Chloroflexus aurantiacus J-10-fl: one gene and its partner. Each later gene encodes a partner of the first gene's protein in a complex. Links are inferred from orthologs where the notes say so. Each region holds a gene or a part of one and is shown on either strand. Other genes may lie near its edges. The genes, in order: mnmE and CAUR_RS18170.

Region 1 (14,892 bases):
TTCGCAACCACAACTGTTCTGTCAACACCAAATAAGACAAGACCATCCTCAACCGCCGCCATCACCCGCGCCAGATTATCACGTCCACGACGCACTGCACCGAGCAAGCGCATACTCTCGATAGCAATTGCGGTCTGGCTTGCATACAACATCAGCATCTCAATATCAGCCGCTTCGAGAGCGTGTTCACCACCGATAACAATCACGCCGATGAGTTGTTGAGTGCTGCGGAGCGGTATTGCTACGGTGGTTGCCGAGCGGAAGACCGGTCGGCGATGAAGCAGTGCCCGGCGGGCAAGGGTCAGCATCACATCCTTGCCTAGCGGACTCACACCAATGGTCTGATCAATGTGCAACTCATCGTGTTCGGCATCAAACAACATGATCTGCGCCCAGTTCCCCTCTACCATCTCTAACATGCCGCGAGCAGTCATACCCAGTACCTGCGGCTGAGGGAGCGACTGCGAATTGATCACCATTCCCAGCCCATTCAGCGCCGTCAGTCGTTCGAGGCTACGCTGTTGACGATAGCGCAAAAGCGCTATATCAATAGCAGAGCCAGCAATACCGGCATATAATGTCAATGCCTGAAGATCGGCTATTGCCGGACGTTGACCGCTCTGTGGTTGATCAAGGAGCAAGACCCCCTGCACCCGATGGTCAGGTGCGCGCAAGAGCACCACCAGCAAATCGTCGGGTTGCCATTGAATTGCACCAAAATCTATCAGTCGTTCGTCTACTGGTTGCGGTAAATCGAATAGGGCGGCAAAACTGGCACTACGGCGATTAAGCAGAAAGCAAGTATCGCCAAATGCCCACTCATTAACCAGCGCATCTAACCGACCAATAGCCAGACGCAAGCCGGCAGGAAATTCACCACTAAGCGTACCGGTTGTCGCTACACACGCGAGCATCGAATGAAGGGCGTGCTCACGCTGACTGACAAACAGCGCAGCCGATTGAAACCGCATGCGCTTCGTGATCGCGTCGATAATTAATTGGAAGAGCTGATTAGGCAATTGTTCTGCCAGCAACCTGTGATTGAGCGCCAGCAATGAGCGAAGATCGGTATTATCTCGATCCAGGTCTTGTGCCTGTTGGACGATACCGGTTTCGATCTGGGTAATTTGCCGGGTACGATCAATGACCAGACTCATCAGAGCGGCAACAGCATGTGTCTCATCGATGTCAGTATCAGTAAACGGCACTTCGTCCTGACGATTAATGTATTGCAGACAGAAACGCACACCAGATGGTGACGTAAATGGTACTGTGATCAGGTTATGGCACTTCAAACCAATTACCCGATCAATGACGCGACTGCGTCGCACATCATCACTGGCATCGTTCACAATTACCGGCTTCCCCAGCACGAATGACTGACCGATGATGCCGTGCGTCATCGGCAAACGCATCCCCACCAACCGGTACGCTTGCGGCCCAACCGCGTAGCGAAACACCAGCTCATTGTGCTGTTCGTCGAAAATGAACAGACCACCACCGTCTACCGCCAGCAACTGACAACTGAGAGCAAGCATCGTCTGCAATGCCTGATCAGTGTCAAGGAGCTGTACACTGGTAGCGACAAGGTTTTGCCAGATGTTGCATTGCTGGTTGGCAAGATCGGCTTCACGTTGCAGGAGGGGCATACGCAGTAAGCGGGCAGCCAGCTCAAGCGCTTCTGCGATCATCTGCTGTTGGGTTTCATTCAGAGGTTCGGAGGCAAATGTATAGCCATAAATGACACCAAAGGTTTTACCACCAAAACGAACAGGTGCACCTGACCAGAAGGTGGGGGGCGACGCCTGCCACGCCGCATGTGGGCGCACATTATAACGTGCACAATCTTCCAGGTATGCGGCTGAGCTTAATGGCATGCTTAGCTTGATCACCATGCTGCTCAGATCGGTCTCCACCGTCCAACACCGTTGTTCAAAACTGGCATAGTGGTTTGGTTGTACTGCGTAATGCACAATCTGCTGAAGCCAAACACTCTGCTGGATCGGTGTCGCCAGACCAATGGTGAGCGGAAGCCCGACCAGATCACTCAGCAGTTGCGCCATCTGCTGACAAATAAGATCAGGCTGGGGTGTATCGCGCAAAGCGTCGACTTCAAGCTGAAGGCGGCGACGCCAACCCTGCCGTTCGATCCGTTGCCGTATACGCTCATAACCGGCAATAATTAATTGCTCAACTGATTGCAAGATCACCAGATCGGCATCGGTTAGATCAGCAGGTCGGATCACAAGCCGGGCAAACGTTTCACCCTGCCCCAAACGATGGACAAGAGCATCTGATTCATCCTGGAACTCACTCTGGAACGACCATTTGATGTCTACCTGATAGCCGGGTAACATCGAGGTCAGCACATCAATGGCAGCAGCAGTCAGATCGGAGTATCGCTCGGCGTCGATCATTTTTGCAACAATGGTTAACCATTCCGGCATGTCAACAGGTCCGGTTTTTCTCATGATCGACACTCCATTCAACAACTAACATTTAACATTTGATGGTATTGTACCGCGTTTATGGGTAAACAGCACGGATATTGCCCAGGCTTAGATTCCACCTTCCAAATGACAAAACACGTGTATCACTGAGTTTGTCGAGGGTCTGCTGAAGGGGAAGTTATCTCATTGATTGATTACTGAGATCGTGACAGGCACACACATCATCACCGTGACCAGCAGGGTCAACGGCGTGATACGCGCCTGGCACGAAGCACGGCTGTGCGGCAGCGTGGCTGCCGCACGCCAAACGACGCGACACGCACCTGATGAGCGAGCAAAGCAACCAATCCAGCGCGTGATGGCACTAGCGATGGTCATCAGCACTCCGCGCTGCCATACCGGCAAACTGGGATCAGGCTAGACTGTCGTTGGTGATTGGTCAGCGTTCAGGTGCCTGTGCTGTAGTCGGCTGGCACGACCACACAGCTTTTATGAAATAAGTTCTCCACTGTGCTGCCGGGATTGATCAGGTAGCCTCCAGACGTTGGCGCAAAATTGCCACAGCTTCCCGCGATAAACCTATGCAACCCAAAAGGATCGCTGCTTGCCGAATAGCAGAGCCATGGTATAATAGGCCGCCCGTGCTATCCGCCATGATCTGCGGTGCACAAGGAAAGAGGAACATGATAAGCAGATTTTCTTCGCTAGCCCTGTTGCTCAGTATCGTGCTCATCGGCGCGTGTGGATCGGCTGTTGCGAATACGCCAACAGCTACTCCACTCCCAACCCTCATCGCATTAGAGACGCGATTACCAACGGATACACTACAACCAACAACCGTTCCAACACTACCGCCTACGGCAACACCCGCAGCTACTGCTACTCCTGAACCAACCGCTACCCCTGAACCAACACCCTCACCTGAACCGATAACAGCACCGCTGGCGGTTCCACGTGGTTCGGTGACTACTCGGCCCTTCGCAGTGATGTATGACAACCATCCGAATGCCTACCCGCAGACCGGTATGGATGGCGCTGCGATTGTCTTTGAAGCACTGGCCGAATTTGGGATTACTCGCTATATGGCGATCTTTATTCCCGGCATTTCACCCGACATGCCGGTCATTGGCCCGGTACGCAGTGCTCGACCATATTATGTCGAATGGGCAAAAGGGCTACGGGCAGTGTATGTCCATGCCGGAGGATCGCCAGAAGGGTTGTTGCTGGCAGAAACATCGATTGAACTGATCAATATGGATGCATTGCGCAGCAACGCCAGCCGCTATTTCTATCGCACGCGCGACCGTAGCGCCCCCCACAACCTCTACACCAACAGTGAAAACATCGCAGCTTTTGCCGCAGCGAATGATCGTCCGGTTGAAGGATTGGAAGAGATTGGGTTTACCTACTCGCCCGAAGCTCCGCCGGAAGATCGTCCTGCACAACAAGAATTGCGCTACTTCTTCATTTACCGTGAGGCAAGTGTAGGCTGGAGCTACGATCCGGCAACGAACAGCTACCGCTACTTCCGCGGTAATCGTCCACACGTTGATGCAGCAACCGGTAATCAGTTGCAGTTTAAGAATGTTGTCGTGTTGGAAGTGCCCGAACGACCTATCCCCAACGATCCCAAGGGTCGTATCGAGCAAGATGTGATCGGTGAAGGTCAGGCCCGTATCTTCCGCGACGGTCGCATGATTGAAGCGACCTGGCAGAAAGCAGCCGGCTATGCACAACTGTATCTGGTTGACGCGAATGGGAACGAAATACCACTCGCGCCCGGATCGGTCTGGATTGCCGCCATACCTGACCTTGCCAACCTGACCGTCGAAGGCGGTCGATAACGCTACACCCCGAAGCCTGTTGCTTCGGCTGCGATAGGCGGGCGTCGCCAGTGCTCTGGCCCTGTTGCCAGCACTCCTATCTACCACTGTTGCGCTCTGTTTGCGCATTGTGCGACGCCCTGGCAGACGCAAACCACAGTAATGTTTACGAGGCACCAATGGCGCCCCTGACGTCGGCGGACCTCACCCGATGACGGCTGCCTCGCGTCTGCCCGGCGAATAGCCGTATGCCGTCACAAAGGAGGAAACAATTTATGAGAGGAAGGATCGTTCGTCGTGGCCTGCTTGTCGTTGTGCTGGTCATGCTTTCGACAGCCATCGCCCACGTTCAGGCTGCCCCAACGACTTCACCGTCTCAGCAGTCGAACCTCGCACCAACCTACCGTATTTTCGCTACCCGCGAAGGTTTAGTTGGTCGCCGAACCGCAAATGGTCATATCATTCAACCCCGCGACCGCTTCGTCGCTCTCCCGTGCTGGTGTGTTCTCTCGCCCAAAGGTACTGACAAATTCAAAGTTCGTCTCACCTATAATGGCCGTTCAGTGGTCGTACCGGTCTGGGATGTCGGCCCCTGGAACACCCGCGATGATTACTGGAATCCTAACCGACGGTACAGCGATTTACCGGTAGGTATGCCGATGGCTGAAGCCGCCTACTATCATGGCTACAACGGCGGACGCGATGAGTGGGGGCGACGCATTACACTTCCGAATGGGATCGATATCGCTGATGGTACCTTCTGGGATGACCTGGGTATGACCCGCAGCGATTATGTCTACGTCACATTTCTCTGGCTGGGCGAAGACCCCGGCCCCGGTTCAGCTATCGATGTTAGCTCCGGGCAGATAACCGATGATCCTGATCCGACAGTAACTGCTCCAGAAGGTGCAACCACCATCGATAATACTGATTCCGCTTTTGATCCAGTTGGCAAAGACTGGTATGAAGAGACATGTGGCTTAAACGGGCAACATCAATGGACCTACTCGACGACCGATCCCACAAAAGCCACTACTGCCGCAAGCTGGCAAGCGCCTGATCTCAGTCCAGGGTTCTACGAAGTAAAAGCCTACATTCCGGTCTGCGGCAATCCGGCAACGACCAGTGCCCGTTATCGGATCAGCCATGACGGAGCAATCACCGAAGTAACACTCGACCAACGGGCCGCTGCCGGGCAATGGGCTTCGCTTGGCACATACTATTTTGGCGGTGTTACCAATGAAGTACCCCAGGTCTTTCTGAGCGATCTCACCGATGATCGCGGCCTGGCAGTGCGCTTCGACGCTATTGCCTGGGAACCGCGCAGTGACACGACACCGCCTGATACGCAGATTATTTCGATCTCACGGGTTGACAATGGCTTTCAGCTCCAGTGGGGCGGCAATGATGACATGACCGGTATCGCCAGTTACGACGTACAGGTGCGGCTATTGCCGAACGGTGGCTGGACGGATTGGAAACTGGGCACGACCGACTTGAGTGCCTGGTTTGGCCCCCATGAAGGCAAACAGTTTGAATTCCGGATTCGTGCACGCGATTGGGCAGGGAATGTTGAGTCGTGGGAGACTGCGGCAGTTGTAGATACGACAGCGGTGCCATAGGCGCTGGTAGATTGGAAAGTAGCACAGGCGTTGGCCTGTGCTACTACGTCCATAGGTCACCCGAAGACGATCCTGCTTAACCCGTACCAAAAAAGCGGCGGGCGTAGGATGGATCAAACTACGTCCATAGGTCACCCGAAGACGATCCTGCTTAACCCAGACTACTCTGCATCTTGCAACGCAGCCACACCGGGTAAGACTCGTCCCTCAAGTAACTCAAGTGAGGCACCACCGCCGGTACTCACATGCGACATCTTATCGGCCAGGCCGGCCTGTTCCACTGCGGCCACACTATCGCCACCACCAACAATTGTGATTGCGCCATTGGCAGCCGCTTCGGCCATTGCCTGGGCGATAGCGCGTGTACCGACGGCAAACGGCTCTAGTTCAAAGACACCCATTGGCCCATTCCAGATAACCGTGCGGGCAGCCCGAATCTCGGCACTGTATCGTTCGATGGTCTTGGGGCCAATATCGAGCACACGCCAGCCGGCAGGAATGTCACTTACATCAACAACCTGGCGCTGGGCATCGGCACTAAACGCATCGGCAATCACCACGTCAACCGGCAAAAGCAGCCGGGCACCCCGCTCTTCAGCACGGGCCATCAACTGCTGGGCCACCGGTACACTGTCCGGTTCGACCAGCGAATCACCAACATTCAGCCCTTTGGCAAGCAGAAAGGTGTTGGCCATACCACCACCAATGAGCAGTGCATCGACCTTACCCAGCAGATTTTCGATCACGCCGATCTTGTCACTGATTTTCGCACCACCGATGACGGTTACGAATGGACGCTGCGGATTATTCAGGGCGCCACCGATGTACGTCAGTTCCTTTTCCATAAGAAAACCGGCAACTGCCGGCAGGTAGTGCGCTACACCCTCAGTGCTGGCATTGGCCCGGTGAGCGGTGCCGAAGGCATCGTTAACGAAAACATCACCCAATTTCGCCAGTTCAGCGGCCATCGCTGGATCGTTTGGCTCTTCACGGGGATCGAAGCGGGTGTTTTCGAGTACCAGGACCTGCCCTGGTTTCAGCATCGCCACAGCCGCTTCAGCCGCCGGCCCGGTGATCGCCTCGGTCTTCTTGACCTCTTTCGCTTCGGGCAGCAATTCAAACAAACGCTCAACAACCGGACGTAAACTGTACTTCGGATTGGGTTTACCCTTCGGACGCCCCAGGTGCGACATCAAGACCACACTGGCACCGTGTTCCAGCAGATAGCGAATGGTCGGTAATGCCGCCCGAATCCGGGTATCATCGGTAATCTGACCCTGATCATCGAGTGGCACGTTGAAATCAACTCGTACCAGCGCACGTTTTCCGGCCCAATCCACATCACGGATGGTCTTCTTGTTCATGCGCGTTCCTCCTTATTCGCGGTATAACGGCCCGCTGTCATTGTAACACAGGGGCTATTTGCCGATGCAAAAACGGCTGAAGATCATGTCGAGCAAATCTTCACCCACGGTTTCGCCGGTAATCTCACCCAACGCATTGGCAGCACCGGTTAAATCGGCTGCCAGGAGATCGGTTGCCGCACCGGCAGCCAGGGTTTCTTGAGCTGCACGCAGAAACTCGGCGGCTCGCCGCAGGGCAGCCCGGTGACGCGGATTGCTGACCAGATGCGTTGCGCCAACAGCCGGTAATGTACCACCGAGCAGGGTCGTGGCAATTGTTTTAGCCAGCGTATCGATCCCATGGCCATAGCGAGCCGAACAGGCAACCACAGCCATCGCTTTCGGATGCGGCGGAGCGGGTGGGGGCGGTACATCCGGATCATCGCACTTGTTCCAGACAATGATGGTCGGTCGGTCGGCAGTGGCAACCAGCATCGCTTCATCTTCGGGGGTAAACGGTTGTGATGAGTCGAAGACAAGTAGGGCCAGGTCGGCACCGGCCAGCGCCGCTGCTGCTCGCTCCACCCCAATCTGTTCGACCGGATCGGTGCTGGTGCGCATACCGGCGGTGTCGATTAACACCACCGGTACACCCGCCAGATTTGCCATCTCTTCCAGGGTGTCGCGCGTTGTACCGGGGATAGGGGTAACTATAGCGCGTTCAACCCGGAGCAGGGCATTAAGCAGGCTTGACTTGCCAACATTTGGGCGGCCAACCAGCACGACGCGCGCGCCGTTGCGCAAGACCATGCCCTGATCGGCCCCGGCCAGTAAGCGCTCGACAGTGGCCAGTGCCTGTTCAATTGGCCCGGCCACCGTCTGCGGTTCAATCCCCTCTTCAGGAAAATCGATCAGCGCAGTGATATAGGCCAGCGGTTCAAGGATCGCTGTGCGGGCAGCCCGTACTTCGCGTGCCAGCCAGCCCCCCAACTGCGCCTGGGCAATCGCCAGCCCGGCACTCGTCTGCGCCCGAATTACGTCGAGGGTGGCTTCGGCCTGACTCAGATCGATCCGACCATTGAGGAACGCCCGTAAGGTAAATTCACCGGGATTCGCCAGGCGGGCACCGGCAGCCAGGGCCGCTTCGAGCGTCAACTGGACTGGAAGCGCCCCACCATGGCAAGAGATTTCCACGACATCCTCACGGGTAAAGCTATGCGGAGCGGCCATCAGCGTTAGCAATGCTTCGTCGATCACTTCGCCATCAGGCCCGATCACGTGCCCATAGCGCACCCGATGACTGCGCAACCGTCCTGGCCGCACGGGGCGAAAAATGCGCAACGCAATCGATTGAGCGTCAGGCCCACTCAGACGTATAATACCAATGCCACCTTCTCCGGGTGGTGTGGCAATTGCAGCAATTGTGTCATTCATCGAGGTTCTGTGCGTTTACTTAATACCTTTTTACGGCTGATTACACTCGGTAACGCAGTTGCCCATCTCAGTGGTCTGCGAGGGTTGAGCTGGAGCAACCGATTGGCATTACCGTTTCTGACCCTGGCCTGGAGCCAGCCGGCTTCGGGATGGCGCAGCCATCTGGCCCTGCTATTACCGGCATTCATTGGTCAGATAGGGCTGGCCACGCTCCGGCGACGGCAACTTGATCCAAAACAACAGTTACGGCCAGGACGTTACCCGGATCGCCAGATTGTACGCCTCGATTTACCCGCCCGCCATGGGCCGGTACCGGCACTGCACATCGTACCACACGGTGGGTCAAAGACTGCGGTGCTGGTCACCCATGGTTCAGGCTGCGATAAGACCTTTTACGCCTGGCGCCTGGTGGATAGACTGATTGCGCACGGCGCTGCCGCGCTCTTGATCGATCTCGACGGTCACGGCGAGAGTCCACGGCCCCAGGCGTTTCCACACATGGTTGACAGTGTTGCCGATCCGATTGACTGGCTGCGCCAGCGCTACACTCAGGTTGGAGCTATTGGAATGAGCCTCGGCGGCGCAGTGCTGGCCCGGGCAGTTGCGAACGGCGCCCGCGTGGATGCGCTGGCGCTCTGGGAAGTACCACCACGGTTACGACTCGATGCACGGGCATACCGGCAGGTGCAAATCCGTGAAGCACTGGCAATTCTGCAATTGCGCATGCTACACCTCTTCCGCGATGGTGCTGTTGATCATGTGATCAGAGCGTGGCAAACCAGTGGGATTCGGGCCACGATCAGTACCTGGGATTTATTCGATGCCCTGGCCTTTCCCGACAGCCTGCGCACGCTGGCCCGGCGAGAGCCACCATTACCGACCCTGCTGGTCTATGCCGGACGCGACGCGATTGTACCGCCGGCCGCAGCAGCCGAAGTTGCAGCGCTGGCAGCCGGCTGGGCTGAGTATCATCTCTTGCCGTTCGCCAGTCATATCTCGCTCCCGATAGACCTGGAATGCATTACGCTCACGGTTGACTGGCTCGCGCGACACCTAAACCAACCTGCCTTCACGACCGGTTTGGTGTCAGAATAGCATCGATCAATCCGTACTCCAGCGCCTGTGGTGCGGTCATATAGAAATCACGACTAAAATCGGCTTCAAGGCGCTCGACGGGTTGCCCGGAATGTTTAGCCATGATCTCGCGCAGCAACCGCTGCAGACGCAGCATTTCATCGACCGCAATCTGGACATCGGGAGCATACCCTTCGGCGCCACCGCCCGCCGGATGCGAGTGGATGGTGGCGTGTGGCAGGGCAAACCGTTTCCCCTTCGTGCCAGCACAGAGCAAGACAGTCGCCATACTCGCGGCACGACCTACGCACACTGTGCAAATATCGGGGGTAACCAGTTGCATCGTGTCGTAGATCGCCAGGCCGGCCCGGATAACGCCACCAGGACTGTTAATGTACATCCAGATATCGCGTTCAGGGTCTTGCTGTTGCAACACCAGCAACTGAGCGATCACCGATGAAGCCAGTTCATCGTCGATAGGTTCACCGATCAACACCACTCGCTCTTTCAGCAGGCGCGAAAAAATATCCCAGCTTCGCTCTCCACGGCTCGTGCGTTCTACAATCGTTGGTACCGGTACAGAAGGCATTGCTATCCTCTTTCTTCATTATCGACAATCACACAACTCCCAGTGACCGATTTCGACTGTCGCTTCACAATAGCTGCGCGCATTGCAATCTCGTATGGCTGCTGATAGCGCGACGGCGTCACCGGTACAATTGCAATCGAGACACTCAACAGTGGATATCGGCACGGTCGTCCCTGACGGTCGTGTCCAACAATATAACCACGCTGACGATCCTCAGGTGCATAGAAGTACGGAATAGTAGCATCGAATCGTTCGATCATTGCCTGTGCGATCTGCTGCGCCCGTTCGAGGGTTGAAACCAGCACAAAATCATCACCACCTAAATGACCCAGAAAATCGTCAGGCGTTCCCTGCCAGTGGACAACCTCAGACAACAAACGGGCAGCGTGTAAGATGACTGCATCACCTTTGAAGAAGCCGTAATGATCATTATACCCTTTAAAATTGTCGAGATCGATATAGCCAACCGCAAAAGGTTCCTGTTTGACCAATCGCTCATGAATAACCTGTTCAATCGTCGTATTGCCGGGTAAGCGTGAAATTGGATTCAGACTGCTCTCACGTTCGCTCCGGCGCAAGATCGAACGAATACGTGCTGCCAGTTCTGCCGCACTACATGGTTTCACCACGTAATCATCGGCACCTAATTGCAGACTGCGTACCTTCTCATCCAACGAACTCACCGCTGAAAGCAGCATCACCGGGATCAGGCGTGTCGTACCGGACGAGCGAATTGTCCGTAGCACGTTTAAGCCATCACTATCGGGCAGTAGTCGATCCAGGATGACCAGGTCGAAGAATTGTTCATGCATCAGCCGTAATGCCGTTGTCGCATCAGGGGCCGTGACCACCACAAAACCGGCATCCGTTAATTGCTGGCTAAGGATAACCCGAATATCCAGTTCATCATCAACCAGCAAAATCCGCGGTACGCTCTGCCCGGCCTGGTGATGCATTGACAGCAGGCGATGGAGCTGCTCGAGCAGCGGTTGTTGCAGGTCGATATAGGGAATGCCTGTTACAGGACGGACTGACCGATCACGGGTGGCCATTGCCACAACCACACCGCGTGTCTCTGGATCGGTATGCACAATTTGCGCACATAAGGCCGGCTCGATGTCGGCAGTGGTGCCGGCAATGACCAGCAAACGTGGACGGCGGTAACGGGCGATATCCAGGCCGGCAGCGCATGATGACACCCGTTCAACCTGCCAGCCGGCATTGTGGAGCAGATCAGCCAGATCATCGAGGGCTGCTCCGCCAACCAGCACTGCTGAACCCGACCCTAGCGATACAGACGGTGGAGCGCCTGCAGATGGTGCAGCGTGCTGATCCTGCCAATACCAGGCCCGTGGGACACGGACAACGATGTCGTCGCCCTCTTGTTGAAGATGTTCTGTCAGCAACTGAGCAAACTGGCGCAAACGCACGGTTGAGCGCTGTAATGAAGCGACCAGATTGTTGAGGCGCTGATCAGTACTCTGTCCATAGTGGTGTGCGAGGAGATCAACAGCACTCTGCAACGACGTAAGAGGTGACACATACTGATGAATAAACCGTTCAACCTCCGGAGAAAATTTACTCATGACTGCCCTCATCTGCTGGAATGACGGAGGTCAACGTGGCAATCAGTCGTTCAGCCGAGACCGGCTTCTCGAGAAAACCACGTGCACCAAGCGCAAATGCCTGGGAAGGTGCATCAGGCGCCAGATCGTTTGCCGTCAACACCACTACTGGAATCGAGGCTGTCGCCTGATCGGCCTGCAACCGGCGCAGCACTTCAAACCCATCCAGGCCGGGCATGCGCAAATCTAACAGAATAGCTTGTGGGCGAACGTGTTGGACGATGGCCAATGCCTCTTCACCATCACCCGCAGCCAGCACACGCATCCCATGGCGCTGGATAAGGCGCGTTAATACCGGACGCACATTCGGATCATCGTCCACAACCATGATGAGTGGTTTATACCTGGTTGTTTGATAATGTATTTCTGCTACAAGCTGATCTACAGAAATCGTTCCTGGAAAGACAACCACGTCTTTCGGCAGTTTAACCGCTGACTCGTCACTAACAATAATTATTGAGGTCAACTGGTAGAGTGCAAGAGTGCGTAGTCGTCCAATCACCTCCTCGGCATTGACAGGATGCAGCAGAACGGTCACTGCCGGCTGACGTGCCGGCAACGTCGTTTGCAGATCGGCGATAGGCGTAATGACAACTTCCCAATCTGGTTTTGCCATGAGCCGGGCGTGCAGCACATCTGTTAACGGATGACCATCAGAACCGATCAGGATGAGCGGACGCTGATCGGCACTCGCAATCCGCTGCACCGCTGCCAGCGGTACCGTAAAGCTGAACGTACTGCCAAAACCAACATCGCTATCCACCCAGATGCGACCACCGTGCAGCTCAACCAGTTGCCTGGAGATAGCCAAACCAAGACCAGAGCCACCCCTGACGTTACTCTTCGACTGATCAAGCTGCTGGAACTTCTGAAACAGTTTAAGTTGATCAGCTCGAGAAATACCCGGCCCCCAGTCACGCACACTGAAACGCACCATCCCCTGCTCGTGGGCAACACTCACAACAACCTGTTGCCCTGCCGGTGAAAATTTGATCGCATTTGAGAGCAGGTTCACCAATACCTGCACGATCCGGTCACGATCAACATCCACCAACGGAAGATTTGGCGGCACGTCGAGTGAAATGGTCACCTGCTGCTGACGGGCAAAACTGGCCAGGTCATCAATTGCGTTCCGACAGATCTCTTCGGGAGCGACGGGATGGCGCTGTAATTGTAATTGCCCCCGTTCAATTTTGGCAATATCCAGAACATCATTCACCAGTCGCAACAGGCGGTTTGTATTGGTCAGTGCCCGTTGTAGCAAGTCACGCTCGACACTCGACATATCACGAATCAGACCGGACTTACCTCGTTCACTATCACCCAACAACAACTGGAGCGCACCCTGAGTACTGGCGAGCGGTGTACGTAGTTCGTGGGAGACCATGGAAACAAACTCATTTTTCATCTGCTCCACTTCGCGCTCGCGAGTCACATCACGAAAGATCAGGATACGTCCGAGGTACTGTTCACGGCGATCAACAACCGGAGCCGAGAAACATTGCAAACGTCGTACCTGTGGCCAGACCACCTGAAACTCTTCATTTGCCCGGTCGGTTTCTGAACCTAGCAGTTGCCCGAGCCACAATCCCAGGCGGGCAGGATGGGCGAAGACCCGGTTGAAGACCTGCAACAGATCGTCATATGGCCGGCCTTTCAGATCGTGCTCGGCAACACCGAAGAAATAGCAGGCACGGCGATTAACCATCACCACCCGGCGCCGGGCATTGATCAACACAATGCCATCATTCGTTGTTTCAACCACTGCCTGCGCGTGATCCAGCTCAGCCCGTAGACGCTCAAACAGGCGCGAATGCTCGATAGCCACGCCGATCTGTCTGACCAGTGACCGCAACCATTGCCATTGCCGTTCACTGAAACCATTTCCTGGCCACGGCACCAACTGTACAACACCGGCCTGCCAGCCTCCGGCGACAATGGTCAACGACAGAATGCCATCAATCGCATGCTCACAAAGAAATCTGTGTAGAGGGGCAATCTCGTGTGACGATGATGGATCGGCAACCAGATAGACGACTTCGTTACTCGACTCAAGCAGCGATTCGGCCAGCACCTGGCAATGCCGCCCCAGATCGTTTTGCCACAACTGACGCAACGTAGGCGCAAAGGCCGTAGCAAGAGCATTGACTTTGACGCTTTGCAAGCGCAACGATTGCGCCTCATCATCGTACAGATAAAGCGCTCCCGCTGCGGCTTCGCCAATCACCACTAACTGATCAAGTGCTGCTTCAATCAATTGATCGAATGTATGGGTGTAAAGCAGGGTCAGGTTGGTGATCGCGTCGGAGATTACTCCTTGATCGGATTGTCGCCTGTCGGTGGATGCCAGCATTGCCCGTGCATAGGTGGCATCATCGACGAGAAACTGCAATGCGCTGATCTCCTCATCAGAAACCGGTGACAACCAACCGCACACACACACTGCTTCCAGCCGCCCCTGCTCGATGAGCGGCAGAATCACCACCTCACGCGGTGGTCGATCAGGCCAGATTGCAGAGGTAAGTGCCAGCGCCAGGGGGGTCGATTGCTGATCTGGAATAAATCTGATCGGTTGACGCAAAAGGCGTAAATCGTGTAGCAGATAGTTCGGCACCGTAATGTAATCCGGGAAGACCGTCGTCCCACGATCTACAAATCGTTGAAGCAGATCAGCTTCAGGGTCTAACTGATAAATGACTGCCATGTCGGCTGCTGCCACACTGCGTGCGCCGTCGAGCAGCACCTGCCATACCATATCGCGTGACGTTGCGCGATACATTTGCCGGCACAAGATAGCCAGTAACACCGCTCGCTCAGACACTTGCACGATATGCCCTGCCACCTTCCTGTCTATAGAACGCTCTACGTCTTCGCATCGTTCAGAATAGACTGAATGTAATCGACCAGTTCAAAGACATTAAATGGCTTTTCG
Region 2 (15,011 bases), 860 kb from region 1 along the record:
CTCCACCGCTGCGCCGGTGCGTGCAGCCGGTTGAGGAATATATCGGTTCTTGTGGCGAGGCGTCTCGCCTCACAAAAGGAGTCAGGAAATGGCCTCGATTAAGTATGACCACGTCTGGAAGCGCTTCGGCGAAGTAACCGTGCTCAAGAATCTCGACCTTGACATTGCCGACGGTGAATTTCTGGTGCTGGTGGGTCCTTCGGGCTGCGGAAAGTCAACCGCTCTCCGCTGTCTGGCCGGTCTGGAAGAGATCACCGAGGGCCGCATCTTCATCGGTGACCGTGATGTGACCGACGTTCCACCCAAGGATCGCGACATCGCGATGGTCTTCCAGTCGTATGCGCTCTACCCCCACATGAGCGTCTACGACAACATGGCCTTCGGTCTCAAACTCCGTCGCGTTCCCAAAGCCGAAATCGACCGCCGGGTAAAGGAAGCGGCAGAGATGCTGAGCATCGGCCACCTCCTCGACCGCAAACCCAAAGCGCTTTCGGGTGGTCAGCGCCAGCGTGTTGCGTTGGGCCGCGCCATCGTCCGCGATCCCGCCGTCTTCTTAATGGACGAGCCACTCTCCAACCTTGACGCCAAGCTGCGCGTGCAGACCCGCGCCGAGATCAGCAAGCTCCACCAGCGCCTCAAGACCACCTTCATCTACGTGACCCACGACCAGACCGAGGCGATGACCATGGGGTCACGGATTGCCGTCATGCGTGATGGTATCTTGCAGCAACTCGACACACCCCAGAACCTCTACGACCACCCGGCCAACATGTTTGTGGCCGGCTTCATTGGCAGCCCGGCGATGAACTTCTTCGAGGCGCGCCTGGAGCGCACCGATGGCGGCGTGAGTGTGGTCGTCGGCAAAGATTTCGTCTTGCCGGTGCCGGCAAGCAAGCTCGATCACGTCAGCAGCCACATCGGCAAGAACGTCTACTTCGGCATCCGCCCCGAAGACCTGCACGATGCGCATTTCGTGCCCCGTGGTGTTGACGAACGGGCGAAGGTTCACGCAGCGGTTAACGTGGTTGAGCCGATGGGAGCAGAAATCTACGCCTACGTCGAGAACAGCGGCAAAGAGTTTATCGGTCGCTTCGATCCGCGCTCGAACGCTCGCACCGGCCATACCATCGAAGTGGTCTTCGACATGGAGAAGATGCACATCTTCGACCGCGAAACCGAGAAGGCGTTGACATAATTGTACTGAAGAATCTGGTAGGGGCAGGGATTGTCCCTGCCCCTACCTCGCAGCCCCTACCTCACAACAGTCCTCTGTGCCCGACGGGGCAGTTCTTGTGTCTACACTGCGTTAAAACCATCCGCGCTCAAGCACATCACGTTCATCGGGACTGCGGTCTTCAAGGAGCAACCTCACATGTGTCAAAAATCGCTCGAACACATCCACAGCGAAGGGATTATCGTTGAGATACCTGGCATACAACTCCCGTCCGGCTACACGTCCTGCATATGACGCAAAGAGACTACGAGTCTGCGCTCCCAAACGTCTGGCTTTACGGAGAATAAGAACTTCATCAACGTCTGTACCCGCTGTACTTACCGGGATCATGTCAAGCCATTCACAAATGATCAGGTATTTTGCGCCTGGAACCACCGTTTTGACATCATGCGCTGTGGCACAGGCTTCTTGAAACATTGTTTTATCCAGATTTGTCTTACATTCAGCACAGAGATAAGCAAGGTTCACCTCAAGTTGATCAACCCCCTGAGCGTAGCGAGGATCGAATGATGCTTTCAGGTACATTTGCCTGGAAATAGTAAAGTCATGATCCTTCGTTCGTATTCTTGCTTTGGGTGATGTGCTTATTATTCCTGCGGTCGATGTAAAATATATTGCGCCAAAGCACGATTTCATTCCCAGATCGAGAGTATCTGGAAAATCAGGAAACGCTATCGATACCAAAACCGGCAAAAACTCTTCAATAACAGTGTTGTCAAGCTTAAGCTGACCTTTTTGTCGGTACAAAAAGTCATTTTCGCTATCAAATACAATATCGAGATCAAGAAATAACCGATATTCATTCAATAAGCGAACTGTTCTTTCACAACATCGCTGGTACCGCGAGGTAAGTTAATCAGAGTTTGGCGCCATGTCTGATAACGACTAATAGCTCGTTCAATGCGATCTCTGTCACCAGATGGTAACTTTTCATTCTGTAAAAGAGCACGTAACTTATTGCCATGCGGAGCAGGATACATCATAACGGTACTTCTCTGATTCTCGTTGGATCCAACACTGGTGATGGAAGTATCTCAGAAAGGCGGTTTATTGCATCAGCGAGAAATATCCTCCGGTCAGCGGGAGTACGCTCAAGCGCTTCATTCAGAACCTCACCGGCAATGGAACGTGCCTGTTGGATGAGCAGGTCTTGCGAGGGTAGTTTCCGATCCGAAGGCGGGGTGAGATGGAGAATATCTTCATAGATTCGTTGCCCAAATCTGTTACTGAAAAAACGTTCCTGCTTCAAATGGATATGCATGCCCAGTGCACGAACCGCAATCTGCTCGACAATGTAACCGTTAGCAAAGGGGGTCTTTTGCACACGTGACTCCCGTCCGAGGACAAGAATAATGCGAGCAGCTCTCCTGCCCACACGGCATATCTCGGCAAGCATGAGCGCTATATCAATACAATACTGGACGACCGTTAAAAAACGATTTTGCCTGAATTTCCGATTGGCACCGATTTCTGATTGTCCAGCAACCAATGGATTCCAACCGAGTACCTCGATACCGGTCCGGGCGTTGTGGTGATAATTGAACACGTTCAAGTAGGGCGGCGAAGAGAGTACGAAATCAACCGATTCGTCGGGAAGGTCTATTCGGCGAGCGTCGCCAAATAGCGCTTTGATCGGCGTCTTACTGTAAGGTAGGTTCAGAATAATGCGACGGACCGATGTCCATGCCTGGTGAAGTGCATTCTCATCAGATGCATCCCCATTGAGCATGACAACAAGAGCGTCGAGCAGAATTCTTATCTGAACATCTGGAATTGTCCGCACCCAATCGAAACTATGCATCTGTTGATGAGTAGGGTGTCTGAACAACGGCATCACAAAAGCGTTCGGATGCGCCCGTGCGAGCAGGTCTTCTGCGTTACGCACAAGATTATATCGTTCAGCCACCGGCAGTGTGCAGCACTCGTAAAGCCGGGCAAGTACGTAAGCCGCAGGATTAACGTCAATACCGTAAACGGGTGACCCTAGATGAGCAGCTTCGTACAACACAGTTCCACTTCCCATGCAGGGATCGAGAACCGTTCCACCCTGGGGAGCGTATGACTGCAACAGTACCTCCACGAGTTGGGGGGAGAACTGACCACGCCATGGTAGAAGGTTTTTTCGCGATCTGGTAGCAATATTCAAAACCTCTTGCGGGAGTGGCGCATCGAACGGCAGGACCTCTCTCCGTTGTGGATGGTATGCTATCGGTGTCTTCATAGTTTCAGCGTCGCTGTACAGGGCAGGTAGACATATAACCTGCCCCTACCCCATCAACCCCACCGTCTCAGCAAACCCCAGCAGCAAATTCATATTCTGCACTGCCTGACCGGCGGCCCCCTTCACCAGATTATCGATCACAGCCACCAGAATCGCCCGCCCTGGCTCAACCATCTGATAACCGATCACCACGTGATTCGTGTGTTGCACGTGGCGCAGCTCCGGCAACCGTCCGCCCGGCAAGACATGGACGAAAGGCTCAGCCGCATAGGCATCGGCATAGACTGCGGCCAGCGTTGCCTCGTCAACCCCCGGCTTTAAGTTGACATAAATTGTCGAAAGGATGCCACGGAAGACCGGCAGGAGATGGGGGGCGAAGATGATATGCAGGCCGGTCTCCTGCTCCATTTCGGCCAGATGGCGATGGACACGCCCAACATTGTAGGCACTGAACGTTTCGTGGGTTTCGCCGAAGTGGGTCTTGAGCGACAGCGAGCGACCGGCGCCAGAGACGCCTGACTTACTATCAACAATCACCGTCGAGTCGGCGAGCAGATCGGCGCGCACCAGTGGCACCAGCGGCAGAATGGCGGTCAATGGGTAACAGCCGGTATTGGCAACCAACCGCGCTTGCCGGATTCGCTCGCGATGCAGCTCAGGCAATCCATACACGGCCTGGGCGAGCAACTCCGGTGCCGGATGTTCCTTTCCGCGCCGCGCAGCGTAGACCTGCGGATCACTGATGCGAAAGGTGTCGGAGAAATCGACCACTCTGGCACCCGCAGCCAGCGCTCGTTGCACGATGGGAATCAAATCGGGGGTGTTGTGGGGGAGACAGGTAAAGACGAGATCAACCGTCGCCGGATCGACCTCCTCCACCGCGGTCAATCGCAGATCGCTCAGGATCGGAAAGACCTCGCTCAGGCGCTGCCCGGCAGCAGAGCGAGCGGTTGCAAAGCCTATCTCAACCTCCGGGTGGCGGGAGAGCAGTTTGATCAGCTCAATCCCGGTGTACCCGGTTGCGCCATAGATACCGACACGGGCCATTGGTGCGCTCCTTGTTCAATGAACGAATACCATCTCGTTCATTGTACCGTACTCTCTACCACGTGCGATCAGGCGCGATAGCGATCACAGCCGGGTGAATCTGGCCAAGCCGACGCAAGAACTTCAGAAAACGGGTAAACATACACATGCTCCTCTCACCGACAACCGTACATCTGTGCGTGACGCTTCCCCAAGGCGCATCAATCCACAACGGGAAGTCATCGCTCGCACACGCTGCTTCACGCAGCCGCAAGCCGGACAGAACCGGCGGATGGACGGTCATCTTCTCTGCTGATGCGCCATTTACAGCATAGCATAGCTCCGTTAGACCGGCATCAGCCGAAAGGTAGAGATGTGTTAACGCGGCGATCAGACTACACCGTGCCCGCGTCTTCCTGCACATCCAACGCATGTGCCAGCAGCACTGCGCGTGGAATCACCGTCAGCGCAGCTTCGTGAGTTGCCGCGAGGATCACAGGCGGCGCAACGCCGGCCTCATAGGCTTCCAGCCAGCGCAGCGCGCAGAGACACCAGCGATCACCCGGCTTCAGCCCTGGAAAGCGATATTCGGGTCGGGGCGTGATCAGGTCATTGCCACGGGCACGGCTAAAATGCAAAAACTCCACCGTGACCTGCGCACAGACGACGTGCAAACCGGCGTCGTGCGGGCCGGTGTCACAACAGCCTGTCCGGAAAAAACCGGTCAGCGGTTGCTGACTGCACAGTACCAGCGGGCCACCCAACACATTTCGAGCCGCTGCTGGTTCCCTGCCATTTGTTGACATAAACAACTCCTGGATAACAATGAGCATCTGCTGTATGGTTAGGGTGAATATCGCAATACCTTCGTTTCCTTCATGGTACCAGCAAACAGCGTGCGTGTGGCCCACCAGCCGGTCGTTCAATAGCAGAGCAGGTAACAGCGCTGTAGAACATATTTCCTAAAAGCTGTGGGAAGAACTGACAACCATTGCCGTCGCCAGCGCACGCCGGATTGGGTGCCTTACCCGCGCATTATGCACGTGTCGCGAAGTTTGGAGTGCGGCAGCCATGCTGCCGCGCCAGCCGTGCTCACGACCCAGCGCGTGGCCACCGCTGACTGTGCTGGTCACGGGGATTAGGTTCTAGCGTTTCGCCCTACGCTGCTCAAGATAAGGCACCAAAAAAAGTGAAACAGTAACTCTACAAACGCAGGTTTCTGGCTGTTCTGTCGGGTATATTTCAGTGCAACATATCGGATGCTATGTTGCACTAGAGCTATTACCGCCAGGGATGTGATAACAAGTTCTGCTTACTCTTTGTTCAGGTCTGTCAGATTTTTTCGGATGATGCGAGTATCGGGGTGGTCGGGGCCGAGGCTGCGTTCTCGGATCGCCAGCGCCCGTTCCAACAGCGGGCGGGCCTCTGCATACGCCCCCTGCGCCTGTAAGCACAGTGCCAGATTGTTCAGGCTGGTGGCCGTATCGGGGTGGTCGGGGCCGAGGCTGCGTTCTCGGATCGCCAGCGCCCGTTCCAACAGCGGGCGGGCTGCCGCGTACTCCCCCTGAATATCGAGCAACCGGCCTGTTTGCATAAGCAGCCGGGCCGCCAGCACATCCGCCAGCCGATCCGTATGCCAGCACAGCTCCTCCAGATGTGGCCGGTAGGGTGTCCCCGCCAGCGGCATCCGATCCAGGTCCTGGTCATCCATCGCCGCCAGCACTGCCGTCACAGTGTCACTGAGAGTCACTGCCAGTTCCGGATCACGCTCACGGCCAAAGGCAACAATCAGGCGGTGGAGCTGTACTTCGCGGCGGTCGATCAGCCCAACTGCCCGCAGCCGACGCAGGGCCGGATCGGGGGCCTGACCATCGCTCAGCGCGGTCAGGAGCGCCTCTGGAATCGGTAGCGAGGCCAGCCAGGCCAGCCGGTGGAACAGGCTGAGCGCTGCGGCATCCTTCTCTGGGGTAAGCTGCGCATAGCTCAGGGTCAGTGCGGCAGCAACGCCGCGCTGATATCTGGTTGGCAGGCCAGCTTCAGCCGCCATCGCGTCAGTCAGCGCCGGGTCGGCCAGTAACAATTCCTGCAACCGCCGGTGATAGTCGGCCAGCGCCAGCCGGGGATTGTCAGCCAGATAAGCACCGGCCAGCGCCAGCGCCAGGGGCAGGTCTCCCAGTTCGTCACAGATCGCATCGGCAGCCGCCTGCTGCTGCGGATCGGCCAGCAACGCCTCAACCGGTCGTTCCTGTTCATACGCCCGTGGTCCCAGCAAGACCTGATAGCTCGCCGACCGATCCAGCGGACGCAACGGCAATTCGGTGACACCATCAGTTGCCCGCCAGTCACCGCGCCGGCTGGTGACCAGCACCTGCCCACCACCGGTTTTTGGCCGCCACTGCGCCAGCAGTTCCCTGTCCTCCAGGTTATCGAAGATGAGCAGGCGACGTACCGGCATCGCCCACGCCCGTTTGACGGTAGCCACCCGATCCTCCAGGCTTAACCCGTCCCAGCCGGGCAGGTTCATCCCCTCAGGCCCGCCGCAGAGTGCTACCTGGGCCTGGATGTCCTCAGGGTTAGCCATCGACAGCCAGAAGACCCACCGGGAAAGTGGTCACGGAGCCGGTAGGCACACTCGCTGGCCAGTTGGCTCTTGCCCACGCCGGCCATGCCATTGATCACTACCGTCACCTGCTCATCCCCGCACAGCCATCGTTCGAGGTCGGCCAGCTCTTTATCCCGCCCCCGGAAGAGTCGGTTGCGCTGGTAGGCTACCATAAACGGTGCGCTGTCGGGCTGGTGGGCCGGCGCAGACACCCAGAGCCGGCTGTTGCGCAACCGGCTGAACAGGGTCAATGCCCACCAGTCGGAGCGGTCATCATTGCGGGCGGCCAGGCGGGCGGCGTTGAGGGCACGGTCAATCTGACCGTACTGCGCTTAGCCGTCGCCAGTGAGAGATTACCATACGCGGCAATCACTGCCGGTGGGCCGCTGCGGGCCAACAGCGGCCCCAGCGCCGTCAACGGCTGTCGGTCATCGTCGCCGGCACCGGCACAACTGATCAACGCCACCAGCCGTGGGCAACGCTCACCAAGACTCTTGAGCATCGCCACCAGATCGGCACCGGATCGCCGTGCCACCCGCTGCTGCTCGTCGACCAGGAACAGCCAGGGCTGCCCCTCAACCAGCGTCCCGTGGGCCACCAGCACCAGCACATCGTAGCCGGCGTACAACTGGTACCGCACCTCATCCCAATGTGCGCTGATCACTGACGTCTCCCAATCGGCCAGTGCCCTGCGGAGCAGGTCGGTGTATTCCGCGTCAATCCCTGGCAGGCGATAGGTCGCCACATCAACCGGGTCGGCCACTGCCAGCAACACCCGCCGGACACTGGTCGGGGCAGGTGGGAGTGGTATCGTGTGGTCAACCGGCAACAAGCGCGACCACCAGACGTTAGCATCGCACCCAACCGGCTGCCCGCTCACCGGGTCGCGCAGCAACTCCCAGCGCAACCCCTGTAACGCAGCGGGCACAATGAGCTGCACCGACACGGCGCGGCTGTTGTTCCGATTCAGCGCTGCCGCCCGCAACTCACAGTATTTGGCAACCGCCTGCGGGTCGGCAAACAGCGCCTGGCACAGTGCTGCACCGTAGGCATCGGGGTCACTGCCCAGCAAGGCACGCAGCGCATCGGCATCGAGCGGCCCACAGGGGAAGGTCTGAGGTGGACGATGACGTTGGTCATCGCTCTCCAGTTACAACCGCAGCTCGTAACACTGATCGGTGGTCGGCGTAAGTTCAAGGGTCAGGACGGCAGGCATCGTTGTTGTTATGTCAACAGTGAGATACACGAAGCGAGTAATACAAGTATATCACATCACGGGGCGCAGTGCAGGGTGGTGGTGGGGCGAAATAAGAAACGAGCACATCCTGCTCTCCCGTGATCAGGATGGGTAACGGCCTACCACGCACCGGATCGTGAGCATGGCTGGCGCGGCAGCATGGCTGCCGCACTCCAAACCGCGCGACACGCGCATGACGAGCGGGTACGGCACTCCATCCAGCACGTGCTGGCACGGCTGGGGCGGCACATTGCCGCCGGGCCAGGAGCCGGTAAGTGGTCGTCGGATAGTGTGCAGGCACGAACCTGGGGCAACCAAACGTCTACGCGCAGGTAGCTCATGCATGCCTGGCCGACTCGATGATCGTCACGAACACATCCGGCATCCCCGTGACCAGGAGGGCGTGCTGCATCCTACCCACCAGCCCGCAACCGTCTGACGATATACCACAGTGCTACCGCGGCCATCAGTGCGCCGGCGATACCGGCATACGCTATCTCAGCAGGTACGAAACTGATCAAAACACCAACCAGCAACTGAATAACCGCGAGCAGCAGCGCCATCATCAACGCCCAGCGTCGTTCATGCCAGAGACCAACCGCACACACCAGCAGCAGAGTAGCGAAGACCAGCGAAGGCACACCGAAGAACACAATCCCGACCTGTGCAGCCAGCCCCTCCATCCCACGCCCTGATAGGTTAATCAGGCCAAAAACAAGAGCGATCAGCCCGAAGATTGCCCACAGCACGCCGTACCCACCAACAATGATTGGAAATAGTCGGCTCTGCTGAGTTCGGTTCATTGTAACCTCCACAATTGAGAATAGAACAGAGTTTTATGTCAAATTAAGTGCCTGCTACACGAGGGAACCACCGTCCGTCTTCATTCCGTTGTCGCACATCGACAACCGGATTATCACCGCAAATAAAACATCCCACCGCAACAGGTGGGACAGTTCGCCAGTGGAGCGGGCGACGCGACTCGAACGCGCGACCATCTGCTTGGAAGGCAGATGCTCTACCACCTGAGCTACGCCCGCACGGCCTTTAATGTAGCACAAAATGGCGGAGTCTGCAAGTGGTGAGGGGAGGGAAGAAAATAGGACAGAGAAAATAGGACAGAGAAAATAGGACAGAGAAAATAGGACAGAGAAAATAGGACAGAGAAAATAGGACAGAGAAAATAGGACAGAGAAAATAGGATAGAGAAAATAGGATATAGGATATTAGGGTATAGGATGTAGGAGACTTTAGGGTATGTACATTTTATCACGTGTGAGCTGGAGGCTCGCGCTCCCAGGGCAGTGCTGGTGTATAACAGCGGCTGTATAGCTCTTGGCGTATGTGCAACTTGTTACGTGTGAGCTGGAGGCTCGCGCTCCCAGGGACGAGCATGTTCTGTAAGTTAACAGGATCGGGGCGCACAGCCGTGCGCCCCTACCGAACGGAAACAAGGCATACATCCGCCATCTCTGTGTTCTCAGTGCCTCTGTGGTGCAATGACCTCAGCGCCCCCCTCGCGTTCCAGATGTTGCTGCTACTGCATTGCCAGCGCCTCTTGCGGCGAGCGGGTCGTTATCATACCTTCCATAGCCACATTCAGATGCGTGAGCGTCATTGCTACCGTGGCCGAAATACCGGTAAGGATCACCTGGCAACCGAGCAGACGCAGCGCCCGCGCAGTCTGGATCAGCGCCTGCGCAACCTGGGTGTCAACTGCGCTCACCCCACTGATGTCGAGAATGACACGACGGGCACGCCGGGCATTGGCTTCTTGAAGCAGGCGCGTCGTTAGCGCCTGAGCACGTCGGCTATCGAGTGCGCCCACAATCGGGGCCATCAGCACACCCTCCGCCAGCGTGATGGTTGGTGTCTCAAGCACGGATACCAGTTCGAGCAACCGTTGCTGTTCGGTGTTACGTTGCGCCAGCTCTTCCGCCTGCGCAGCCAGTTCGTGTTCCCGTTGTTCAGCCCACGCACGGGCTTCTTCTGCCTCGCGTCTTGCCGCCTCCAGGTGCTGAGCATTATCAATCGCCAAACGACTGAAGATCATGCCGCCGACGATAAACGCAAACGTTACCAGCTCGAAAGGATTGACATAGGGACCACCACCCGCCCGGTAAGCAAATGTGACCAGTAGTGTTAGTGCGCTTGCTGCAATCCAGAATGGACTGGTCAACACCAGTGCCAGTGCCGGAATAGTGTAGAGCAAATGATGGAATCGTGCATCAATGAATATTTCATCGGTTCCAAATGCGACAATCACCGTGAGTAGAATGATCAGCAATGGACGTGCCGGCTCCCACCCACGCCAGTAGGCAAACCACAGGCCACCGCTAATAACCAGACCTGCAAGCACTGACACAATGGTTGACAATAGTGGTTCGGGAAAGAATGCAAGAAAAAGTGCAATGACGGCCAATCCGGTAAGGAAGCCAAAAACGCCGTGGTTGATCTGTTGCTGTGTGAGGCGGATCATCCCTGATCTCCTGACAATTTCAGAGCGCTCTGCAGGTCACTAAACGAACGAATACCATTCAAATGCACACCAAGGCCAACAATTGATTGCACAACTTCAGGGCGGATACCGACCAGGACGACCTGTGCCCCAAGCAAGCGTGCAGCCTGTACTACCCGGATTAACCCCTGCGCTATCTGGGTATCGATCACCGGTACACCGGTAACGTCGAGTAACAATCGACGGGCGCCGGTCGCGGCAAGCCGTCCAAGCGCCTGCTCCTGTACCTGGCTCAAGCGTGCCGTATCAAGCGCTCCAACCAGCGGCATCACCAGGGTGTCGCGATTGATCGGTAGCACCGGTACGCTTAGTTCGCGAATAGCATCGCGTTGCTGCTGAATAATTGCCAGTTGTTCCGACACCTGTCGGTGTGCGGCTTCGATTGCATCGCGGGACTGAATTGCCTGCTGGTAGAGCCGTTCCAGATCGCGAGTTTGCCGCCGGATTGTGTCGGTCATTTGGTTGAACGCTCGTTGTAGTGCACCGACTTCGTCTTCACTGGTAATGGTGATTGGTTGATCAGAGCGCCCTTCGGCCAGCGCTGCTGCGGCAGCAGAGAGATGCCGCAAGGGGCGGACAATCGAGCGCTCGATCAGCCAGAGCAGGAACAGCGTAAGTACCCCCATGCCTGCCAGCGCTACCCCAATACCGGTAAACGTTGCCATCACTTCGATGGCTATCTGGCGCTGTGTAGCCGCCTTCATGTCCGCAATATACTCCATTGCCTGGGCTGAGAATTGTTCACGTTGCTCTTCAATCGTCTCAATTGTTTCGTATAAGACGTCGGCTTGCGCTTCAGTCAGTGATTGGACGTCAGGGGGTATCTGTTCTTGCAATGCTTGCGTCAGACTCAGAAGGGTTTCGGTCTGGCGGACAATCATATCTTGATCGGATACTTGAAGCAGACTGTAGCGTTCATGCGCATTACGTAAAGATCGGATCAGCGACTCGACATTGCTGAGCAGTTCCTTACGGAAACAATGCTCACATTCACTATCTCTGTTCACTTAGTGTCTCTGTGGTGCAATTCCTCACTACACTGCACCGGGAATAACCGCCAGCGTAAGGATACAGAACATCTCTGTGTTCTCTGTGGCTCTGTGGTGCAATTCCCTCACCACACTGCGCCGGGAATGATCACCAGTGCAAGGACTCAGAATATCTCTGTGTTTTCAGTGTCTCTGAGGTGCAATTCCCACTCCTACGACACGCTATGCATTACCCATAACTGGTGTCAACCACGTGCGTATCGGCTGGTATGATCGCTATTGGCGCTGTTGTGAGCGACCGCCTCGGTGGCAGTGCGCTGCACCAGCCGTGCTATCACATGCTGAATGGATTGCCGTACCCGCTCTTCATGCGCGTGGCGCAAGGTTTGGAGTGCGGCAGCCATGCTGCCGCGCCAGCCGTGCTCACGATCCGGCGCGTGGTACACCGTTACCCATCCTGATCACGGGAGAGCTGGAGGAGAGCTGGATGTGCTCGCTTCGATCATCGAGTTGGTCAGGCATGCATGAGCTACCTGCCGTAGACGGTTTGTTGCAATAGATTTATGCCTGCACACCAGCGGCCACGACCAGCACCTGACGGCAGTGGCGAGGATGCTTGCACGCAGGCTGGAAGCCTGCGCCACGCCACCCGTGCCACGGGGAGCGCTTGCAGTCCGGCCTAACGCAGGGTGACATGTGGGTAATGCATAGCACGACACGGGTGGGGTGTCAGGGGGAGGGTATCATCTCGCCACCTGATCTCCCTGCCGGCGCTCAAGCGCGAACAGAATAATGGCTACGTCTGCCGGATTGATTCCGGCCAGCCGCCCGGCCTGGCCTAACGTCGCCGGACGGAAACGCATCAGCACCTGTCGGGCTTCATTACGTAAACCCGGCAATGAGGTGTAGTCAAAATCAGGTGGAATCCGCCGATGCTCCATCTTCTGCATGCGTGCCACTTCACGCTCCTGACGGGCGATGTAGCCGCTGTATTTGCAACCGATTTCCACCTGCTCGATCACCGCATCACTGAGCGCCGGTAAGTCAGGAAGTGCATCGCGCAATTGTGTGTACCGGACTTCGGGTCGGGCCAGAACTTCGGCAACGGTAACCGGTTGACTGATCGGCTTGATCCCGTGTGCTTCCAGGCTGGCATTAACCGCTGCTGAAGGGAAGATGCGACGTTCACGCATCTGCTGCAATGCATGCTCGGTCTGCTGTCGTCGCGCTTCCACGACCGCTGCCCGCTCACCGTCAACCAGTCCAAGCCGATACGCCAGTGGCGTCAGGCGCAGATCGGCGTTATCTCCACGCAGTAGCAGCCGATACTCAGCCCGCGAGGTAAACATGCGGTACGGCTCACGAATCTCTTTGGTGGTCAGGTCATCGATCAAGACACCAATGTACGCTTCGGCTCGCCCCAAAATCACCGGCGGCTTACCCTGCACATAGTGGGCCGCATTAATCCCTGCCATCAATCCCTGCGCTGCCGCCTCCTCGTAGCCGGTGGTGCCGTTGATCTGCCCGGCGAAGAACAATCCACGTAGCCGGCGCGTCTGCATGTCGGCAGTAATCTCACCGGTCGCGACTGCATCGTACTCGATAGCGTAGCCGATCCGCATTAATTCGACATTGCGTAACGCCGGGATCGAACGCAGCATTGCCCACTGTACGTCTTCAGGCAGCGAGGTGTTGCACCCCTGTACATAGACCTCTGACGTTGTCCAGCCTTCCGGCTCCAGGAACAGCCCGTGCCGCTCCTTGTCGGCGAAGCGCACAATCTTATCTTCGATACTCGGACAATAACGCGGCCCGACGCCTTCAATGATCCCACTGAAGAGGGGGGCACGGTGCAGGTTTTCGCGGATGATTGCGTGAAATTCGGGCGTCGTATGCACCTGATAGCAGGGTAACTGCGGTCGCCAGCCGTCGAGCTGTGGGTGCGGGTAGACTGGTGCTGGCGGGCCGTGGTATTCAGGGGGCGGAATTGTTTCACCAAGTTCGGGATAGTAGTGGCCGAACGACAACGGTGTGTCACTGCCGGGTTGCAATTCGGTCAGCGAGAAGTCTATCGTCGCCGCAGCAAGGCGCGGTGGCGTCCCCGTCTTGAGGCGCACCAGCGGAAAACCGAGTGCCGCCAGGTCTTCACTGAGCGCCATGGCCGGCGCTTCACCGGCGCGACCGGCACCCCACATCGCTTCACCAGTGATTGCCCGGCCCCGCAGAAAGGTACCGGTGGTCAGGATCACTGCCGGTGCCAGATACCGCCAGCCCGTGTGGGTCGTCACCGTGAAACATTGGGTGTCGGCGTTCGGTGGGGCGATCCGTTCAACCATCGCCTGGCGCAGATCGAGATTGGGCACCCGTTCAAGCGTCTCTTTCATCAGGCGGGCGTACAGCCGCTTATCACACTGCGCCCGCAACGATTGCACCGCCGGCCCTTTACTCTCATTGAGCAGCCGAATCTGAATTGCGCTACGGTCGGTAATACGACCCATCAGACCACCCAGCGCATCGATCTCGCGCACCAGATGGCCTTTCGCCGGCCCGCCAATGCTCGGATTACACGACATATGGGCCAGCTTGTCCAGATCAATAGTCAACAACAGGGTCCGGCAACCCAACCGGGCCGCAGCATGCGCGGCTTCACATCCGGCGTGGCCGGCACCCACCACAATGACATCGTAACGTGTTTGCATAGGCGGACGTGGTATAATGACGCAACGTGCGAAGACGTTCGTTCGCTATTGATCACTCATCATCATATGCGCACCATCCTTATTATAGACGATGATGTTGCCTTCATGGCAAAATTGAAAGAGCAATTGCAAGAGGCCGGTTATCGGGTCTTGACCAGCAATATTCTGCAATCGGCAGAGCACACCTGCGTTCGTGAGCAGCCTGATCTGGTGCTGTTAGAGGTTCGCACAGAACAAGGGGCCGGCTGGGATGCCCTGCCGCGACTGGCGGCACTGCAACCGGTTATCGTTCTCAGTAAGGCCGGTTTGGAAGAAGACGTGATGCGTGCATTTGCCGCCGGCGCGACCGATTACGTCGCCAAACCATACCGCACTGGCGAACTACTGGCCCGGATTCAGGCGCGGATGTTACCGGAAGCGCCGGTGCTGACGCCACCCCAACCGAAAATCGATACAGAAGGAGCAACCCAAACAATGTCCCAACC

The links.
Region 2: the proteins of mnmE (region 1) and CAUR_RS18170 are in contact, whole or in part, in a solved structure (PDB 9HIP), measured with the Escherichia coli proteins. The link is inferred for Chloroflexus aurantiacus J-10-fl from one-to-one orthologs.

What each region holds. Positions count from the first base shown.
Region 1 is NC_010175.1:3,765,903-3,780,794, reverse strand. What follows is about bases 6,494-9,337. They hold mnmE (tRNA uridine-5-carboxymethylaminomethyl(34) synthesis GTPase MnmE), read right to left. Parts: upstream 8,673-9,337; coding sequence 7,314-8,672; downstream 6,494-7,313. Other genes in these bases: CAUR_RS14805 (alpha/beta hydrolase), read left to right, coding at 8,682-9,337; CAUR_RS14815 (phosphoglycerate kinase), read right to left, coding at 6,494-7,259. Also shown: CAUR_RS14830 (sensor histidine kinase), read right to left, coding at 1-2,471; CAUR_RS14825 (DUF3048 domain-containing protein), read left to right, coding at 3,134-4,294; CAUR_RS14820 (golvesin C-terminal-like domain-containing protein), read left to right, coding at 4,549-5,895; more of CAUR_RS14815, read right to left, coding at 6,057-6,493; more of CAUR_RS14805, read left to right, coding at 9,338-9,767; CAUR_RS14800 (ATP-dependent Clp protease proteolytic subunit), read right to left, coding at 9,742-10,335; CAUR_RS14795 (GGDEF domain-containing response regulator), read right to left, coding at 10,338-11,921; CAUR_RS14790 (ATP-binding protein), read right to left, coding at 11,914-14,787; CAUR_RS14785 (response regulator), read right to left, coding at 14,823-14,892. UniProt on the Escherichia coli protein: Exhibits a very high intrinsic GTPase hydrolysis rate. Involved in the addition of a carboxymethylaminomethyl (cmnm) group at the wobble position (U34) of certain tRNAs, forming tRNA-cmnm(5)s(2)U34.
Region 2 is NC_010175.1:4,623,351-4,638,361, forward strand. The notes cover bases 12,049-15,011. They hold CAUR_RS18170 (tRNA uridine-5-carboxymethylaminomethyl modification enzyme MnmG/GidA), read right to left. Parts: upstream 14,527-15,011; coding sequence 12,571-14,526; downstream 12,049-12,570. Other genes in these bases: CAUR_RS21310 (hypothetical protein), read right to left, coding at 12,073-12,231; CAUR_RS18175 (response regulator), read left to right, coding at 14,593-15,011. Also shown: CAUR_RS18095 (LacI family DNA-binding transcriptional regulator), read left to right, coding at 1-34; CAUR_RS18100 (ABC transporter ATP-binding protein), read left to right, coding at 89-1,195; CAUR_RS18105 (Bpu10I family restriction endonuclease), read right to left, coding at 1,307-2,041; CAUR_RS18110 (DNA methyltransferase), read right to left, coding at 2,214-3,455; argC (N-acetyl-gamma-glutamyl-phosphate reductase), read right to left, coding at 3,501-4,502; CAUR_RS18120 (DUF2237 family protein), read right to left, coding at 4,877-5,287; CAUR_RS18125 (tetratricopeptide repeat protein), read right to left, coding at 5,794-7,062; CAUR_RS18130 (ATP-binding protein), read right to left, coding at 7,029-7,334; CAUR_RS18135 (CHAT domain-containing protein), read right to left, coding at 7,331-8,155; CAUR_RS18140 (hypothetical protein), read left to right, coding at 8,480-8,656; CAUR_RS18145 (hypothetical protein), read right to left, coding at 8,734-9,123; CAUR_RS18155 (STAS domain-containing protein), read right to left, coding at 9,858-10,799; CAUR_RS18160 (HAMP domain-containing protein), read right to left, coding at 10,796-11,845. UniProt on the Escherichia coli protein: NAD-binding protein involved in the addition of a carboxymethylaminomethyl (cmnm) group at the wobble position (U34) of certain tRNAs, forming tRNA-cmnm(5)s(2)U34.